Synechococcus sp. PCC 7335: one gene and its partner. The protein of the gene in region 1 interacts with the protein of each later gene in a pairwise test. Links are inferred from orthologs where the notes say so. Each region holds a gene or a part of one and is shown on either strand. Other genes may lie near its edges.

Region 1 (16,824 bases):
TTAGTGTAAACAATCGCTAGCGGCAACCCTTTGTACAGCAAGTGTCGAGGTCATTTCTTGTCAGCATGAATCGTACTGTTGTTTGGTTTCGCCGAGATCTGAGAATTGCAGACCACGAGCCGCTTTATCGAGCCGCCCGGCGAGGCCTGATTGTCCCTGTCTTTGTATTTGATCGGGCGCTGTTGAAGCATCCAGAAACGGGATCGGGGCGAGTACGGTTTATGCTGAGCTGTCTTGCGGCTTTGGATGAGGACTTGCGATCGCGTGGCGGCAGATTGATTTTGCGCTCAGGCGATCCAGTAGAGGTGCTGCCGAAACTAGTTAGAGAGACTCAGTCTGATGGCATTTATAGCTATATAGACTATGAACGGATCTATGGACGTGTGCGAGATGCACGCTTGAACCAAGCGCTAACTAGAGAAGGTCTAAAAGTTCGCTGGTTTGAACCTTTAGGTGGCACACCTGATTTGGTCCCCTATCCGGACTATCGACAGCTTTGGTATCAAAGCGTGCGATCGCCTCAAATCCCGACTCCTCAAAAAATCGAAGTTCCCCCCGACATCTCATCTGATGAACTGCCATCGTTGGAAGCGGTTGGCCATATCTCAGATGGCATGTTGGTGCCTCAAGGGGGCACTATCGAGGCCCGTAAGCTGCTTAATCTTTTTTTTGATGAACGCAAAGCTCAACGGTATTACTGGCAGCTTTCCTATCCAAGTGCGAACGCGACTAGTGGCCTAAGTCCGTATCTCAAGTATGGTGCTATCTCTATTCGGGAGTGCGCACAGACAATCTGGGACAGGCAGGCAGACCCCCGCTGGTGGACCGATAAAAGGGTTGAGCGCAGTGCTCATCAGCTACTTTCTCGATTGCGATGGGGCAGTGGGTTTACACAGCGGTTTCGGTATCTGCCGCAGCTTGAAGTGCGATCACTCTATACCCCTTTTGAAACCGGACCAAGCGATAGCTTGCTGCCTGCTGAGGAGCTTCAAAACGGCGGCTGGGACGATAACTTTGAGCACTACGAGGCTTGGAAAAATGGTGAGACGGGCTATCCCATCATTGATGCTGCGGCTCGCTGCCTAAAAGAAACTGGTGGCTGGCTCGCACTTAATTTTCGTGTCCGCGCTATCTATGCTAGTTTCCTTTGCAATCTAATTGGCATGGACTGGCGATATGGCGCTCTGCATTTCATGCGCTATTTAATTGATGGCGACTGTCCGATTGATCACTATCAGTGGGCTCAGCAGGCGGGTGTCACTCACTGCCTAAATAAAGCGTGGATTCGGATCTACAATCCGCAGCAAGAAGCGATTGATCGCTGCGATCCGCAAGGTCGTTTTGTCTATCGCTGGCTACCAGAGTTAAGACATCTCAAGCCCGAGCAGCTAGGAACGCCGCCAAAGGTGAAGGGATATCCTCAGCCGATTTTGAATTATGCACAGGCGCGCGATCGCCGAACCAAACGGATTGATGATCTTCGCCACCATATCATCCACGCTACAGACATCAACCCCTTCCTGACTAGGATGCCAAAAGACGTCACTCCTTTCGGCGCAGATCTCTTCCCTAGCGATGTCAGCTGGACCCAAAAGAACACCGATAGCCTTTTCCCTGCTGCGCTAGATCTAGATTGCCTGGACAAGCAACAATCCAAAATTCTTCGCACTTGGTTCGTTACCCACGGCGGCTGGCTAAACAACGTCAGTTCGGGATAAGGAAAGCTCGAAGAAAGGAGGATAGGTAAGCTGAAGTTGTAAAACCCATCAGCCCTATCCTCCACTATGTTCAGCTTAGAAGAACTGTTCTGCCACGTCGATGACTTCTGCCAAGTGTTTGAACCCCTCTGGCAGCGTCAACTGCTAAGCCACCATCTAAAGACGCGACAACGCGCTCGTTCGCTGAGCCTAAGCGAAGTGATGACGATACTCATCGGCTTTCACCAAAGCCACTACCGCACCTTCAAACACTACTACGTTCATCATGTATGCCAGTACTGGAAGCAAGCGTTTCCAACGCTAGTCAGCTATAACCGCTTTGTCGAATGGACGCCCTCTTGTTTGTTTCCCTTGTGTTGTTATCTGAAGCGCTGCTTCGGCCGTTGTACAGGCATTAGTTTTATCGATGCGACCAGTCTATCGGTCTGCCACAACCGTCGCATTTGGCAGCATAAGGTCTGCAAAGATACGGCAGCTAGGGGCAAAACCTCTGTCGGCTGGTTCTATGGCTTCAAGCTACACCTCGTGGTGAACGAGTGCGGTGAACTGCTCAACCTCACCCTGACCCCGGGCAATACGGACGACCGTGAGCCCGCCTTTGACTTACTTACTGGACTATGGGGAAAAGTCTGCGCAGACAAAGGCTATGTATCGAAGCAGCTGGCCAAGCAACTACTCGACGCGTTCAACATCGAGTTCTTTGCTAAGCCTCGGCGCAACATGAAGAACCAGCTAGTGCGGCTAACTGACAAGCTACTCTCGCGCAAACGTTCCATCATCGAAACGATTATCGACCAACTGAAGAACATTTCGCAGATAGAGCATTCTCGTCACCGTAGTCCGGTCAACTGCTGGGTCAACATCCTCTGTGGACTGATTGCTTATTGCCACCAACCGAAGAAGCCTTCTCTCCATATGGAATGGGAACTTCCCCCTGCTGCTTAACCCGAACTGACGTTAAACAAGTCAAAACGGCAAAAAGTTCGCCAGAAAGGCCGTCAGAAACGCGAAGCTAAAAAAGACCACGCTCAGCTGAATCTGCTAGGCCTAGATTGAGTGTCTTTAGAGCTGAGCCTGTCTTTAGAGCCGAGCTTAGTAAAGACTATGAGGAGGCCATAGCAGAGCGATTAGGTCTAGCAAAAATCATCCGACCCGCTGAGGTTTGCAAAGCCCCGGTGACGACGACGACTAAATTGTCGCCAATGTACTCGTTACCTTCTTCAACAACAACCATGGTGCCATCATTCAAATAGCCAACGCCTTGTGAGGGTTCTTTCCCTTCCTTTAGCACTCGAATCTCAATATCATCTCCAGGTAGGTAGGTAGGACGGAGCGCCTTGGCCAGGTCGTTGATGTTCAATACACTCACCTGCTGGACGCTTGCGACTTTGTTTAGGTTGTAGTCTGTGGTCAGCAAGTCTGCCTTCATCTCTTGAGCTAGCTTGACCAGCTTGGCATCGACCGCATTAATGTCGTCATAGTCTGCTGGATCAACAATGACTCTATCGGGATAGTTCTTGCGAATGCGGTTGATGATGTCTAGGCCCCGTCTGCCCCTAGCTCGTTTTTGATCGCTAGCTGAGTCAGCAACTCTTTGTAGCTCTTGTAGGATAAATTGCGGTAGCAGTAGCTGACCCTCAATAAACCCAGTCTTGAGCAGATCTTCTATGCGGCCATCAATGATACTACTGGTATCTAGTACCTTGGACTTAGACGGTTTGAGGGTACCTTCAGAAATCAGCAGGGTCTCGTAGCTATTGGGATTGATCAGTCGGAAGAGGGCGCGACCGTTGGTTTCCGCTAGGCTCATGCCAGTGACGGCAAATATCAGACTACCCATGACCGCTGTAACGGGTTTGATAAAGCTAAACTTGACTGGAAAAGGTAGCAGAAAAAGCGGTGCTAGCATGAGGTTGGCAATGAGTAGCCCTACGACTAGGCCAACTGCCCTTGCTAGCAGTCGGTCCGGCGGCATTTCGGTAATCTGCCGCTCTATGCGGCGGTAGCTAGTCTGTACAATCAAGCCGATAGCAACGCCGACTAGCGCACCAAAGCCAGCAGTGACAGACTCTAGCCCTTCAATATTACTGACTTGATTGAGGGCTGAGTCGGGAAGAAGCTCGACGCTAAAAAAGCCGACGGCTGCCCCGGTAAGGATGAATGAAAATACAATGAGTGCGTCGAGCATAAGCTATGTATAAAACCGGATAGAAGTGTAGAGCCGTAAGGAAAAGCGCAACCCGCTTAAAAGCATTGCTGTGATTAGGATTACGGCCATTATAGGGGTTGATCTATCGTTCGCTGGTCTTCTCACTTTTTTTGTAACCTCTTGTGCATAGCAGCGCTATGGTGACCTCTGCCTATATCCATATTCCTTTTTGCCGTCGACGCTGCTTCTATTGCGATTTTGCCATCACGGTTATAGGCGAAAAGAAGCGGGGCGACACGTCTAACACGATGGCCACCTACACCAGAACGCTGCTAAAAGAGATTGCCGCAACCCCTATCTACGACAAAAGGCCGCTGAAAACGGTGTTTTTCGGCGGGGGAACGCCTTCGCTGCTGTCTGTAACACAGGTAGAAGAAATTCTGGCGGCGATCGCCCATAGATTTGGCATTGCACCAAACGCGGAGATCACGATGGAGATGGACCCGGCGACGTTTGACCTCGACCACATTCGAGGCTACAAATCAGCGGGCGTGAATCGAGTGAGTCTAGGCGTGCAAGCTTTCAAAGATGAACTGCTAGCGGCGGCAGGGCGGTTTCATCGGCGCGAAGATATCTTCCATGCGGTTGAGCTACTGCGGCAAGCTGGGATCGAGAACTTCAGCCTAGATTTGATCTTGGGGTTGCCCTATCAAGTCATGAAAGATTGGCAAGCGGCTTTAATAGAAGCGATCACACTGGGTCCAAAGCATCTCTCTATCTATGATCTGATCGTCGAACCCCAAACCGCTTTTAGTCGCTACTACATATCGGGACAAGCCCCTTTGCCTAGCGATCATCTCACCGTAGAGATGTACCGCGTTGCCCGTTCAGTTTTGAGCGCTAACGGCTATGAACACTACGAAATTTGTAACTATGCTAAGCCCAGCTACGCTAGCCAACACAATTTGACCTATTGGCGCTGCCAACAAAACTACGGGTTTGGGATGGGTGCGACTAGCTACTTGAACCACCAGCGCATCGATCGACCTCGAACTCAACAACGCTATCAAGTGTGGGTAGATGCATTTATTCAAAATGGCGGTAGAACAGCAGACCCTGTTATCGACCCAGAAGAGCAAGTGGTTGAATCAATTATGATGGGACTACGACTACCTGCGGGCATCGCTTTAGGGGGCGTTCATCAGATTTATGGAGAAAAGGGACTACAAGCGCTGGGTAAAGCGATCGCCCCTCATCTCCAAAACGGCTGGCTCACCATTAAATCCGCTTCAGTTGAATCTGCTTCAGTTGAATCCGCTTTATTAGATGATTCCAATGCAATCAAACTTAGGCCAACAGATCGTATACAGCTCAGCGATCCCGAAGGTTTCTTGATGTCTAATGTCGTGATTACCGATGCTTTTAACGCCCTTGAGGACGTTGCACATAGCGAGTAGCGAACCGAGGCTGCAATCGAGGGCGCCATTAATTGCTGATTAATAAAGACAATCACAACCTTAAAGTAGAAGCCGCCACTTTGCAGTAACATAGCCGTCTGTGTAAGTCCGAAATCTTCTAACAACTTCTATGCCCAAGGTACTCGTCTCCGATCCTATCGATCAGTCCGGACTGGATATTCTTTCCCAGGTTGCCACTGTCGATGTCAAAACAAAACTGCCCTTAGACGAACTGGTTGCCATCATTCCTGACTATGATGCGTTGATGATTCGCTCTGGAACCAAGGTGACTCAAGCTGTCATAGAAGCAGGTAAGAACCTGAAGATTATTGGTCGAGCAGGCGTCGGCGTCGATAACGTAGATGTTCCGGCGGCTACCCGTCGCGGTATTGTCGTTGTCAACTCTCCAGAAGGCAATACGATCGCCGCTGCTGAGCATGCGTTGGCGATGATGCTCTCGATGTCGCGTTTTATTCCAGCGGCTAATGAGTCGATGAAAGCCGGAGAGTGGAATCGTAAAGCCTTTACCGGCGTAGAAGTTTACAAAAAGAAGTTGGGTGTGGTGGGTCTAGGCAAAATTGGCTCCCACGTAGCCACGGTGGCTCGGGCAATGGGAATGAATCTGCTGGCGTTCGATCCGTATATCTCTAGCGATCGCGCTGAAGAACTAGGATGCCGCCTGGTCGAAATGGATTTACTGCTGAGCGAATCTGACTACATTACGCTGCACATTCCCAAAACACCAGATACAGCCAACTTAATCAACGCTGACTCTCTTGCTAAGATGAAGCCGTCTGCTCGTATCATTAACTGTGCTCGCGGGGGGATTATCGATGAGGCAGCCTTAGCACAAGCGCTGAACGATGGCGTAATTGCGGGGGCAGCTCTCGATGTGTATAGCGAAGAACCCCTAGGCGAGTCCCCGCTAAGGGCCGTTGGTAAACCTTTAGTACTCACACCTCACTTAGGGGCTTCCACCGCAGAGGCGCAGGTCAATGTCGCCGTCGATGTTGCCGAGCAAATTCGCGACGTTTTGCTAGAGCTGCCAGCTAGATCGGCGGTCAACATTCCAGGCTTGCGGCCCGACGTGTTAGAAAAGCTGCGTCCCTATTTGAATCTGGCCGAGACGCTTGGCAACTTTGTCGGTCAGCTAGCTGGCGGTCGAATTGAAGAACTGAATATCAAGCTGCAAGGTGAACTGGCTCAAAACGATACCAAACCGGTTGTCGTCGCTGCTCTTAAAGGACTGTTGTCTAATGCCCTGCAAGAGCGAGTGAACTATGTCAATGCTTCAATCGAGGCCAAAGAACGCGGAATTCGAGTGGTAGAAACTCGCGATACGACGGTAGAAGACTACACGGGCTCCTTGTATTTATCGGCAAAAGGATCTTTGGGTGAGCATTCGGTCACAGGCGTTTTGCTAGGTGGCAGTGAGGTTCGCATCATTGACATGGATGGCTTTCCTATCAACGTGCCGCCAACACAATACATGCTGTTTACATTGCACCGTGATATGCCAGGAATTATCGGCAAGATTGGCTCCTTGTTAGGCAGCTTCAATGTCAATATTGCCAGTATGCAGGTAGGCCGTAAGATTGTTCGAGGGGATGCAGTGATGGTGCTCAGCATTGACGATCCACTACCTGCTGGCATCCTAGAAGAGATTAAAAAGGAGCAGGGCATCCGTGACGCTTATGTAGTGGTGCTATAGGATGAGCCGAGCAGAATACGCTGGGCAGAATACGTAGGTACTTCTTGAATTTTCATGCCATTTCCCTCTAGCCAAACAGCTGCTCAGCCAAACAGCTTTGCACCTACCGATAACCAGTGGTGGGAAGTTGTTGTCGACTGTCCGCTCACACTTGAAGAGAGCGTTTACTGGTACTTTTCCCAGTTAGAAAGTAAAGGGACAGCCAGTCAGCAAGTGGGCACTCGCTGTGTGGTGAAAGCCTATTTGCTTTCGACTGAGTTCGAGCATGAAACGCTTGAAACGCTCCGGCAAACTATCCTCGATGACGAAGTGCAGATGGGCCTAGAGCCGACGACACAGGTGAGCTGGTCGCTGATTGCTGAAGAAGACTGGTCTAGCAGCTGGAAGGTTCATTGGCAGCCGGAGGAGGTGGGCGATCGCCTACTGATTAATCCAGCTTGGATGGAGCCGCCTGAGACAGATCGCACTATCTTGACGCTCGATCCAGGTAGTGCCTTTGGGACTGGGGCCCATGCCACTACTCAGCTATGCCTGAAGGCGCTAGAAGAACAGGCCGAACAAAAGCTAGCAAACGCGGTAATTGCTGATATTGGCTGCGGCTCGGGGATTTTGTCTATTGTCTCTTTGCTGTATGGTGCCAAGCAGGTATACGCAGCAGACGTAGATCCGCTGGCGATTAGGGCCTCTAGGGACAATGCCAACTTGAACGATATCGATCCAGAAGCATTACAAATTCGGCTAGGCAGCGTCGGCGAAGTCGTCGAGATGGCTGCAGGCCCCGTAGATGGAATTGTTTGCAATATCCTCTCAGAGATTATCGTTGGGCTAATCATTCCTCGCCTTAGCGAGCTGGCCAACGAGCACACCTGGGGCATTCTCTGCGGCATCTTGACCAGTAAAGCCGCCTGGGTGGAAGAGCATCTGACGGCACGCGGTTGGCAAGTCACAGGCACGACCTATCAAGACGAATGGTGCGCTATGACAATCGAACTGGCAAAGCCTAAGTCAACTACCCACGCTAAACCCTAGCGGGCTATAGCAGGGGCTTGGGGGGCTCATCCCTAAGTTAAACCGTTGACTACCGCACCGAGCCAATGTCTGTCACAGACTTCCGAATACTTCCCTCGTTCGGATTCACTCTAAGCCTAGAAGTCGCTAGGCGTTGCGTTATGGCAAGCCATGCTGACATTGGTGCGGGAAGGGACTTACACAGGGCTTCGGCGCTGGATTATATCAACTCACTGAGTACACTTATGCGTGTTCCCGTTGTAGATAAAAACCACCAACCTTTGATGCCCGCCAAACCCTCACGGGTGCGGCGCTGGCTAAAGGCAGGAAAAGCCGTCAAGCAATGGTCAGATGTTGGCGTGTTTTATGTGCAGCTAACTGGTGAGCCATCAGGCACCGAAACTCAATCGGTTGTAGTCGGCATCGACCCAGGCAAGAAATACTCTGGCATCGGCGTTCAGTCAGCTAAAGCTACCCTTTTGATGGCGCATCTGGTCTTGCCTTTTGAGACCGTCAGGAAGCGGATGGCGACTCGGGCGATGATGCGTCGGACTAGGCGAAGTAGACGAATTAATCGAAACGTTTTGTTTCAGTTCAGGAACCATCGTCAAAAGCGATTCGACAACCGCAAAAGCAAGAAGGTAGCGCCCTCTATTCGAGCGAACCGTCAACTTGAGTTACGAGTACTCAAAGAGCTGCAAGCTATCTTCCCAGTTTCTAAAGTTGTGTACGAGCTAGTCAAGGCGAAAGGCGACAATCGTTTTAGTCCGGTGATGGTCGGCCAGAACTGGATGCTCGAACAGATAGTAAACCGTTGCGAGTTAGTCACCAAGTTTGGCTACGACACCGCGAACCTGCGTCGCGCATTGGGCTTGTTCAAGTCTCAAAAGAAGTCTGACCAAACGCCTGAGACTCATGCAGTCGATGGGGTAGCGCTAGCCAGTTCAGAGTTTATTAGATACGAGTCGGTGCATTCGCTAAAGTCAGATGGGGCACTGTGGAAAGGGGCGGTTGCGATTACCCCTGCTGCTTTTTCTGTCATTCGCAGACCCCCTATTTCGCGGCGTCAGCTTCACCTGTTGCAGTTTCGCGAAGGCGGCATTCGCAGAGCCTATGGCGGCACGACTACCCGCCACGGGTTTCGTAAAGGTGATTTGGTACTGGCTGAAAAAGCGGGTCGGTCATTCGTTGGCTGGGTGTCTGGTGACACGGCTAAGCAAGTTTCTGTGAGCGACAGCAATTGGAAGCGGTTAGCTCAGTTCACGGCTAGCAAGGTTCAGCTAATGAAGCGAAGTACTGGGCTGCTGGCTTCGGGCGCATCCCGCGTCACTCAACCAGCTCTTTATCCCTCCGCACGCTAAGCCAGCAGCTATAGCGTGGGTCTCTCAAGGTAAAACAAGATGAACAGCACAAAGGATACACTGATCTTCTTAGCAAAAGTGCTCGTCTCGTCAGCAGCTCTGAGCGTATTGATCAAGTTTGGTGGGCCGCTGCTGCCAGTTGCTGGTTTGGCAGGTTCCGCGCTCAACTGGGTGGCGATCGCTCTGATCATCACCCCCGCTCTTACCGTAGCTATCTTTCTCTGGACAAGTGCACATCGTCGGAGCTGCTAACGCACCGACGTTTCAGATTGTTGCTCAAAGGCCGAGTAACCAGTAGATACTGAACTACACCTGCAGCCAACCAAACACATCGCCTGGTATCAGGTTAACGGCTGCTGCAGATTCAGGTGTAGGTAAGCCTTCTGTGAGGTCTTCAAATATACTCACTGACTTACCTAAGCCATAGGTGAATATCAAGGACTCTGCGGGGTCTATAATCCATCCCATTTCACACCCATAGTTAAGGCAGTGGATAACGTTACGAGTCACCCGTGTTCGACTCTGACTAGGTGAGAGAATCTCGATTGTCCAATCTGGCGGCAGATTGAATGAGTTTGAAACCTGTCCATCGAGATCACACGGAATGCGTTCTGACCAAAAACAGCAATATCTAAAACAGTTGAGCGGGCTCCAAAGGTACAGCGGAGTTCTGGAAACGCTTGAACTATCCCTGCGGGCGAATGGCAAGGGTCGAAGCAAAGTCTAGTTCCCGTTGGATGGCAACACGAACAAGATAATCATGAACAGGCACTTCTCATAACATTAAGCTCATTTCTGAACATTAAGATCATTTCCAAGATGAGATAAAGGTATCAATGCATACAGCTTACCCCTGAGTATCCGCCTAGTATTTCTACTATAAATGGACCAAGCTTGGCGTGGTTTAGTCCTACAAAGTAGTTTTTTCCCACTAGCGCAACATCTCTGAAGCCTTTTGATAGAGTGGCTTTTGTCAAGGTGCGCTAGTTGTCTTTGGCTAAAGGTAAACCTTGTAAGCTGGCTGTTCTTGAGAAAGACTCAGTAACCTCAATTTTGAGGCTCTCTGTTTCTTTTGCAGGTCATGTCATGTCTTCTACCCTCATTCGTGGTAAGCAAGTTATCTGCCGGGTGCTGAGTCGCACTGAAGCCGAAATTATCGAAGATGGTGCTATTTTTCAACAAGGTGGAAAAATAGTAGAGATAGGCTCGTATCAAGCGCTATCGGCTAAATACGAACCCGATCATATCCTGGGTTCGGCCAATCATATTGTGATGCCAGGTTTCGTGAACAGCCACCATCACGTGGGTTTGACCCCTTTTCAGCTAGGCTCGCTAGACTATCCACTAGAGCTTTGGTTCGCTAGTCGTCTGTCGGCACGGGACGTCGATTTCTATCTCGACACGATGTACTCAGCTTTTGAGATGATTGAGTCGGGGATTACCACCGTGCAGCATATTCATGGGTGGTTACCTGGGCCTGCGCCTCGCTGGTCGGAGATTTCGTCGAATGTGCTTCAGGCCTACGCTGATATTGGCATGAGAGTCTCTTACTGCTTTGGAGTACGAACGCAAAACCACTTTGTATATGAGTCAAATGACGAGTTTGTATCTAAGCTGCCGCCCAGTATCGCGGCGGACATGGAAGCCATTCTGAAGTCTCACGAGGTGCCGTTAGAAGATTATCTATGGTTCTTTGAGGCGCTGTGGAAAGCGTGGGAGAACAAAGCTGACAACCGAATCCGCTTACAGCTAGCCCCAGCGAATTTGCACTGGTGCGATGATCATGCGCTGACGACGCAAACAGAACGTGCGCATAAGTATGGCGTGGGCATGCATATGCACCTGCTAGAAACCCCTTATCAAATGGAATATGCCCATCGTCGTACGGGCACCTCAGCGGTAAAGCACCTCCACAAATTAGGCGTTTTGGGTCCGCACTTGACCCTGGGACATGGAGTGTGGCTCACCGAAGAGGACATTGACTTAATTGCTGAAACCGGGACGATGATTTGTCACAATGCCAGCTCTAATCTGCGTTTGCAAAGCGGCATTGCGCCGCTGAACGCGTATGCCCAGAAAGGCGTGACAGTGGGTATGGGTCTCGATGAAGCAGGCATCAATGACGACCGCAATATGCTGCAGGAAATGCGGTTGGTGCTGAAGCTACATCGAGTGCCAGGAATGGATTCTGTCGTGCCGACTTCGCCACAAGTGTTTCAGATGGCGACTGAAAATGGCGCAAAAACGACGCGGTTTGCTGATGAGGTAGGCGTGCTCGCCCCAGGTAAGGCCGCAGATTTGGTCGTGATGGACTGGGCACATCTGGCCTACCCCTACTTAGATGACACAATTTCTGTTTTAGATGCGGTGATTCACCGTAGCCGCCCTCGTGGAATTTCGGCAGTCATGGTGGCGGGGGAGGTGATTTTGCAAGATGGGAAGTTTACGCATGTAGATAAGGATGAGCTGCTAGCTGAGTTAGCTGAGCAACTTAGGGCTCCGCTAACACCTCAAGAATTAAGGCGGCGAGAGCTGGCCAAAGAAGTTTTTCCGTATGTGAAAAAGGTTTATGACGGCTGGTTGAATCCAAATGGGTATGAGTCTCATTACTGCACTAGCTGCCAAAACTATCACGCGCCTTAAAGTTTCAGCATTAAACAACAGTTTTCTACAGACAGTTTTCTACAGATATTGATCAAGGAGATTCATCATGTTTCAGTTTCGTACAGGTCGTCGCCGCTTTTTTAAGATGGGTATAGGGGCCGCCTTGACGCCTCCCTTATTGTCTTTCTTGAGTAGTTGCACTAGTAATGATACAGCTGCTTCTGGGGAACGGGAGGGACGCGAAATAAAGTTTGCACACGGCGCTGGGCTGTGTAATATGCCGCTGTTTTACTCAGCGGAACAAGCGCTGTTTGCTAAGTATGGCTTCAAAGGGACAGCGGCGCTAACCCCGATGCCTGCTGATGTGGCGGTGCAGTTGGCGACGGGGAAAGTAGAGATGGCGGTGATTCCATTCACCAATGCGATCGCAGCCTACGCCCAAGGTGCTTCCTTCCAAGTAGTTGCCGGTAGCGGAGTAGAAGGACTCATTGTGGTTGCCAAACCCGAGATCAAATCCTTTGCCGATCTCAAAGGTAAGAAAGTCGCTACCTTCCAAGCAGATACCCTAGATGTGATTGTGTATGACTACTTAAAGCAAGAAGGGCTGAGCTATGACGATGTGGAGATGGTATATCTGGGCGACTCCACCGAGTTACTTAATGCCTATGTAGCCGGTCAGGTCGATGCGGTGAGCCATATTGAACCCTATGCCACGAAGGCAAAAACAGAGACCAATGGCAACGTTTTGGGTAATGGTGTAGACATCTATGGGAGTGGCTATCCCGATTGTGTCTTAGCTGTACGTAACGAGATTATCGCTGAAGAACCCGAGATGGTAAAGGACGTGATTCGGGTGTTCTTTGAGGCTCAGTACGAGATTGAGAGTAACTTTGCTAAGGCCGCTGAGGTCACTATTGATAAGTACTACAAGACTGATATGGACAGCTTGCTGGCTTCTGCTCAAGCGCAGCCGCCAGGTGTTGATATTCGCGACAAACGTGACTTTATGTATAGTCGAGCTGAAAGTATGAGGGAGCTGAATTACATCAACACTGACTTAGACGACAATTTTGTTAATTTCTCTTTGTTGGAAGAAGTGATTGCCGAAAGTCCGGAGCTATGGGAGCAGGTGAAGGTAAAGGTGACAACATAGGTAACTCGAATAGTGAGGAACTCAATAGCGGGGACTGAATAATGGGGACTGAGAGATGACTGCTGATCGCGTGGCTGATGAGCCGATGAAAATACCTGTGACTATTCGGCCTAAAGCGAATGCGCGAAAGCACTGGCGGCGGCAGATAGCGATCTCAGTGATGTGGTGGTGCCTGTCATTGGCATTATTTATCGGTATTTGGGAGCTGGTAACAGCACTAGGCTGGACCAACACGTTAATTTTGCCGCCGCCCCATGAGTTTTTCGCTGAAATTAAAAATCAGGAACAGTTTTTAGCACCTCAAATTGGCGTGACACGCACGGGCGGTAATTTTGTGTTGTTGACTGCTGTGGTGGCGACGCTAAAGCGAGTGATGGCAGGAATTGTTCTAGGGTTTATTGCGGCTCTGGGCGTAGGCGGACTGGCTTGTTATTTTGATTTGTTTGGTAAGCTCACACTGCCGGTGATTACGCTGCTAGCCCCAATTGCTCCAATTGCTTGGATTCCGTTTGCGATTATGGCGTTTGGGATTGGCGATGGAGCGGCTATTTTTGTGGTGTTTATTGGCATTTTCTTTTTGCTTACGTTGGCAACAGTAAATGCGGTCAACAATGTAGATCAGCTGTATATCAATACAGCCAGGGTATTGGGTGCGACTCGCCGACAGGTAATGTTCAAGGTGGTGTTACCTGCGGTGATTCCTGATTTGTTCTTTATCTTGAGAATTAACTTTTTCGCGGCTTGGATGGCTGTACTTGCGGCTGAGATGGTGGGGGTAAATACGGGCTTAGGGGCAATCGTGATGGTAGGAAGGCAAATGTTTAATGCCAAGCTGATGTTTTTGGGAATGGCCGTGATTGGGGTAGTGGGCTACTTACTAGATGTGGTTTTTCGTCAGTTACAGCGGCGGGTGCTGTGGTGGAAAGGGTCATCGCAGATATAGGAGAATAAAGCATGAGTGAGATTGTTTGCGATCGCATCAGCAAGATTTGGAATCCTGATACCGCCGAGCCCAACCTGGCTATTGACGATATCAGCTTTTCGGTAGAGCCAGGAGAGTTTTTGGTCGTCATTGGCCCTAGTGGCTGCGGTAAAAGTACGCTGCTGAGCATGATTGCTGGGCTAGAGTCACCCACGTCGGGGTCTCTTTCATTTCGTGGTGAACTAGTTGACGGGCCTTCCACTCACCGATCGATGATTTTTCAGCAGGCGTCGCTGTTTCCCTGGCTATCGGTGATTGAGAACGTGTCTTTCGGGTTGAACTTACAGGGAATGGGGAAGCGCGATCGCCACAAGCGCGCCAAAGAATATCTACAACAGGTAGGGTTACTCAAATCGGCCCATCGCTATCCTCATCAGCTTTCTGGTGGTATGCAGCAGCGAGCCTGCATTGCCCGGGCTCTGTGCCTCGGAACCCAGGTGCTGCTAATGGATGAACCGTTTGCGGCCTTAGATGTGCAAACCCGTCATCAGATGCAGAAGTTCCTCTTGAAAATTTGGCAGGGGACGGGGAAAACGGTGGTGTTTGTAACGCACCATATTGATGAAGCCGTTTACTTAGCAGATCGCGTACTGATTTTGACGGCCAATCCTGGGCGAATGCTGGAGATGGTAACGGTAAACATGCCGCGCCCTCGCGACATGATGAGTGAGGATTTTGCCTACCATCGCAACTTGTTTGTGGATCGGTTGCGCTCGGAAGTCGTAAGGGCTTTTGAAGAGCAGGAATTGGCCGAGATGTTAGATACCCGGATTAAGTGAGGAGAGTTGCATAGGCTGATGACTCGTCGTTTTCCTTTTGTGCAAAATCTGAGCCGGTGGATAGGAGGCGGGCCGAGCAAAGCGGATCAAATGGATGATAAGCCTGCGATTGATATCTGGGCCTATGCTGAGCCTGCCGGAGAAGAACCTGACCCGTTAAAGCGTAATGTGTTGCAGTGGAGACGGTTAATTACGTCGGTACGAGAACCTTTAGAGATATTTCCAGGGCAGCCAGTAGATGTGACTGGCTTCGTATACCGAAGTTTTCCAGGTGCGCCTCAGCAATTTGTATTAGCACGCCAGGTGATTCGCTGTTGCCTGTCTGATACGGTTCCCCTAGGATTATCGATTCATACAGACACTGCCGATGATTTTGAAAATGACATATGGCTGAAGGTTCGAGGCACCTTTGGTACAGTGACGGTGCGTAATAAACCTGTACTCGTGGTCCTCCCTGATCAGATTGAAACAATCCCTGAACCCCAGAAAGTCTATATCAACGGCGTTTTTTGATACGGGTACTATCATCCTGTAGGTCTTTTCACGCCACCAAAATGCATCTTGAATACTGTCCAGCATTGTTCTGCAGCCTTTAAAAGTTCTCTATCAGCGTAAAGGGGTCCTATCAGTTGTGCCCCTAGGGGTAACCCCGACTCTGTCTGCCCGAGCGGAAGGTTTAGAGCAGGAAGGCCGCACAGACTCCACAGCCCACAAAAGACAGGAGACCCTGTATTGGTCAATCCAAATGGAGCAGGCCCAAGCGTAACAGGGCTAAGCAGAGCATCGTATTGGGCAAAAATAGGCTGCAATAACTGGCGGTAGCGATCACGATATTGGCAGGCTTGTCGGTAGTTCGCGTCAGAGACGGCCTGTCCGCGCTGCAGCCAGGTTTGTAAGATTGGTGAACCAACGTTGGTTGGCAGGTGACTGCCATGCTCTTTATGCAGTCCATAGGCACAGAGAGTTTGAACAACCTCCCAAGCGCGATCAAACTCCCTAGGTAGGCTCACTTCTTCGACATTGATTCCAGCCTGCTGCAGCTTAGACATTGCCTGATGTAAACGAACCTGGGTAACCTTCTCGGCCTGATTCCAGTAAGGTGTTGAAACAAATCCGATTCGGAGGCACGACGAGTGATGGTGTTGTGCCAATTTCGATGTCGATTCTATTGTTCCAAAAGGTTCCCCTAGCCAACTGTCTGGATCTCGACGATCAGGGCCTACTAGTACGGTCAATAAGATTTGAAGATCCGTTATGCCACGGGCAAAAATTCCTACATGATCAAGCTCCTGGCAAACGGGCATCATGCCATACCGAGAAATAAGCCCAAAGCTAGGCTTAAACCCAAAAATTCCACAGTAGGCAGCGGGTCGCAAAATTGAGCCCATCGTTTGGGAACCAATGGCTAGGGGCACCATACCATCAGCAACTGCTGCGGCTGAACCACTAGAGCTACCCCCAGGCGTATGTTGTAAATGATGGGGATTGGCTGTAGGCCCGGCAGCAGCGGTGGCCAACTCTGTAGTGACAGTGTTCCCTAGAATAATCGCACCAGCGGCTTTCAATCGAGATACAACAGCTGCCTCATGGTCTAGATAGCGATCTCGATAGATATCCATGCCCCACCCCGTGGGCATATCTAAAGTGGCAAAGATATCTTTCACACCAATAGGTATACCGAATAAGGAAGAAACAATTTGAGATGGAGGTGTCTCATCAGACCGCTCTATTGCCCTATCTAGTCCCTTCGCCAACTGCAAGGCTAATTGAATGTCAAGATGTTCCCATGCATGCACCTGAGAGTCGTGCTGGTTAATGCGATGAATACAGCTCTGTAGTAATTGAGTGACTGTTAATCTCCCTTCTCTCAATTGTTTTGTCAGTATTTTTAAGGTAAGCCAA
Region 2 (2,899 bases), 2.4 Mb from region 1 along the record:
TTTTACGCGCTTTAATTGATTAAAGTGCTCAAGTTAAGTGCTTACTGTTGTGGGTAGGCAAGGAATCATAACCAGTGGCTAAGAAAGATACTAAGCAGGCTGAGAACAAAGCTAAGGCCAGTAAGAAATCCGTCGAGCTAGAAAAAAGCGATAGCTTTAGTGCTAACGCTTTTGCCCAAGGCACTCGTGAAGAGTTAACTAAGGTAATCTGGCCAACACGTCAGCAGTTGATCAGTGAGTCGGCTGCGGTGATTCTGATGGTTGGCCTATCCGCAACGCTAATCTACTTCGTAGACAAGCTATTTGGTTGGGCCTCGCGCCAGATCTTTTAAGGCAGGTTTTGGTGCTGTAGTCTTAGGTGCTGTATTGGACACTTATCAGCTATAGGACATTACTGCAGCTAATACATTCCCCTTCACAGTATTATTTAGGTTTTTTAGCGAACTTTGAGCGAGTCTGATTATGGCTGTCGACGATCTTAACTACGACGAGTCTCAAGCCCTTGAGGAGAAAGAGTCTGACGGACAAGTAGAGGAAAAAGTCACTGTACGGACCCAAAGGCCTCGATGGTATGCGGTCCAAGTCGCTTCTGGATGTGAGAAAAAAGTCAAACTCACTCTAGAGCAACGTGTGAAAACTTTTGATCTATCCAATGTGATTTTGGAGGTAGAAATCCCTCAAACGCCTGCTGTCAAGATGCGAAAAGACGGTAGCCGTCACAGCATCGAGGAAAAAGTTTTTCCAGGATATGTGCTTATTCGTATGGCCCTAGATGACGACGCGTGGCAGGTAGTAAAGAACACGCCTCACGTCATCAACTTTGTGGGCGCAGAGCAGCGCAGAGCGCAAGGCCGCGGTAGAGGCCATGTAAAACCGATGCCTCTAAGTGCTGGCGAAGTCAAAAGAATCTTTAAGCAGACTCAAGAGCAAGCACCCGTTGTCAAAATCGATATGGCAGCAGGTGATAAAATCACCGTGCTCTCGGGTCCGTTTAAAGACTTTGAGGGCGAGGTGGTTGAAGTGAGCCCAGAGCGCAGTAAGCTGAAGGCTTTGCTCTCTATCTTTGGCCGCGATACGCCCGTAGAGCTTGAGTTCAATCAAGTGAAAAAAGAGAGCTGATCTTCGATCATCATGCTCTTTAGAAGTGACCTAGTTTCACGACCGTTAAGTAAGTAAGAGTTAATCAATGGCAAAAAAGGTAGTTGCGCTCATCAAACTGGCTATTCCCGCCGGTAAGGCGAACCCTGCCCCACCGATTGGTCCCGCTTTGGGTCAGCACGGTGTGAATATCATGGCGTTTTGTAAAGATTACAATTCCAGGACGGCTGATAAAGCAGGGTTAATTGTCCCAGTTGAAATTTCTGTCTTTGAAGATAGAAGTTTCACCTTTATTCTTAAAACCCCGCCTGCCTCTGTTTTGATCAAAAAGGCGGCTAAGATCGAAAAGGGATCGGGTAATCCTAGAACTGAGAAAGTCGGTTCGATTACTCGTGCTCAATTGCAAGAAATTGCTGAAACGAAGATGCCTGATCTTAATGCTAACGACATTGAGATGGCGATGAATATTATCGAAGGCACTGCGCGAAATATGGGCGTAGAGGTTGCAGGCTAGATTTTGGTCCTAAATCCACGGCTTTAATTTCACGATCTTAATTTCACAGTTTTTCCCATTTCAAAGCCTGCAAGCTTTAAGATCTTGTATCTATAGACAAAGATCATAGATAAGGATCGCTTGCAGCAATTCAGTAAATACTACCGGGGGAGAGGCAGTTGTCTCGCTATTGACCCCAAAAGGAACTATGGCAAAGATATCTAAGCGTATGCAGGCGCTCTATGAAAAGGTAGATGCGGAGCTTGACTATCAACCTTTAGAAGCCGTCAATCTCCTGAAGGAAACGGCAACTGCAAAATTCACTGAAACAGCAGAAGCTCACATTCGATTGGGAATCGATCCTAAGTACACCGATCAGCAGCTACGAACAACCGTTGCCTTACCAAAAGGAACTGGCCAAGATGTGCGCGTCGCTGTTGTTGCTCGTGGCGAAAAGGTGAACGAAGCTAGTGAAGCAGGTGCAACCATTGCTGGTTCTGAGGAGCTAATTGAGGATATCAGCAAAGGCATGATGGATTTTGATGTGCTGGTTGCTACGCCAGACATGATGCCAAAAGTCGCTAAGCTTGGTCGGGTGCTAGGCCCCCGCGGGCTAATGCCTTCACCCAAAGGTGGGACCGTCACTTTCGAGCTTGCTAGCGCGATTGAAGAATTTAAAGCAGGTAAGCTTGAATTTCGTGCTGACAAAACTGGCATCGTTCATGTTAAGTTTGGAAAGGTTGATTTTTCAGCAGAAGATCTACTAGAGAACTTAAAGGCACTGCAGGAGACGATTGATCGCAACCGTCCTTCCGGAGCTAAGGGGCGCTTCTGGCGCTCGGTATCTGTATCGTCGACTATGGGTCCATCTATTTCTGTAGATGTCTCGGCCTTACGCGATCTAAAGCTAGGCGAGCTAGTTTCCAGCGAAAGCTGATCGAACTTCGTTTGTGAGAGAAATACCACCGCTTTGCTGCGCTTTTGTGGATAGAGTTCTTAGTTAGGCTAAGCATTCGATGCGCATAAGTACGTTGGCATTGCGGGTAATGCGATGCAGATGGAAGAAAATTAGTCCTGGAATCTAACACGGATTCCGATAGTGTATAGCTCACAACCTTCAACAATCGAATATAGCGACCAGAGACAGTAGGTGTCACTAGCTATTTTAACTATCGGCTTTTTGCGGTTAGTTGTTTTAGAGACTGAGACTTAATCTCCTACCGAGGTTTGCGATTGATAGCTAAGCTCTATGCAAGACTGCGCGAGACTGCTTCGATACGTATGCCCCAATCTGGTTTCTAGATTGGG

What was found.
Region 2: the proteins of prmA (region 1) and rplK interact in binary tests that used the Escherichia coli proteins (3 or more experiments, as listed by UniProt). The link is inferred for Synechococcus sp. PCC 7335 from one-to-one orthologs.

What each region holds. Positions count from the first base shown.
Region 1 is NZ_DS989904.1:71,382-88,205, reverse strand. The notes cover bases 6,323-9,076. They hold prmA (50S ribosomal protein L11 methyltransferase), read left to right. Parts: upstream 6,323-7,089; coding sequence 7,090-8,064; downstream 8,065-9,076. Other genes in these bases: S7335_RS00355 (RRXRR domain-containing protein), read left to right, coding at 8,289-9,076; serA (phosphoglycerate dehydrogenase), read left to right, coding at 6,323-7,035. Also shown: S7335_RS00385 (FAD-binding domain-containing protein), read left to right, coding at 66-1,718; S7335_RS00380 (IS982 family transposase), read left to right, coding at 1,785-2,663; S7335_RS00375 (PIN/TRAM domain-containing protein), read right to left, coding at 2,821-3,906; radical SAM family heme chaperone HemW, read left to right, coding at 4,065-5,324; more of serA, read left to right, coding at 5,455-6,322; more of S7335_RS00355, read left to right, coding at 9,077-9,404; S7335_RS00350 (hypothetical protein), read left to right, coding at 9,444-9,656; S7335_RS26525 (Uma2 family endonuclease), read right to left, coding at 9,711-10,112; S7335_RS00340 (amidohydrolase family protein), read left to right, coding at 10,491-12,047; S7335_RS00335 (ABC transporter substrate-binding protein), read left to right, coding at 12,115-13,161; S7335_RS00330 (ABC transporter permease), read left to right, coding at 13,217-14,104; S7335_RS00325 (ABC transporter ATP-binding protein), read left to right, coding at 14,116-14,922; S7335_RS00320 (TIGR03943 family protein), read left to right, coding at 14,941-15,435; S7335_RS00315 (amidase), read right to left, coding at 15,447-16,824. UniProt on the Escherichia coli protein: Methylates ribosomal protein L11.
Region 2 is NZ_DS989904.1:2,503,329-2,506,227, forward strand. It holds rplK (50S ribosomal protein L11), read left to right. Parts: upstream 1-1,186; coding sequence 1,187-1,612; downstream 1,613-2,899. Other genes in the region: secE (preprotein translocase subunit SecE), read left to right, coding at 75-332; nusG (transcription termination/antitermination protein NusG), read left to right, coding at 463-1,119; rplA (50S ribosomal protein L1), read left to right, coding at 1,800-2,528. UniProt on the Escherichia coli protein: Forms part of the ribosomal stalk which helps the ribosome interact with GTP-bound translation factors.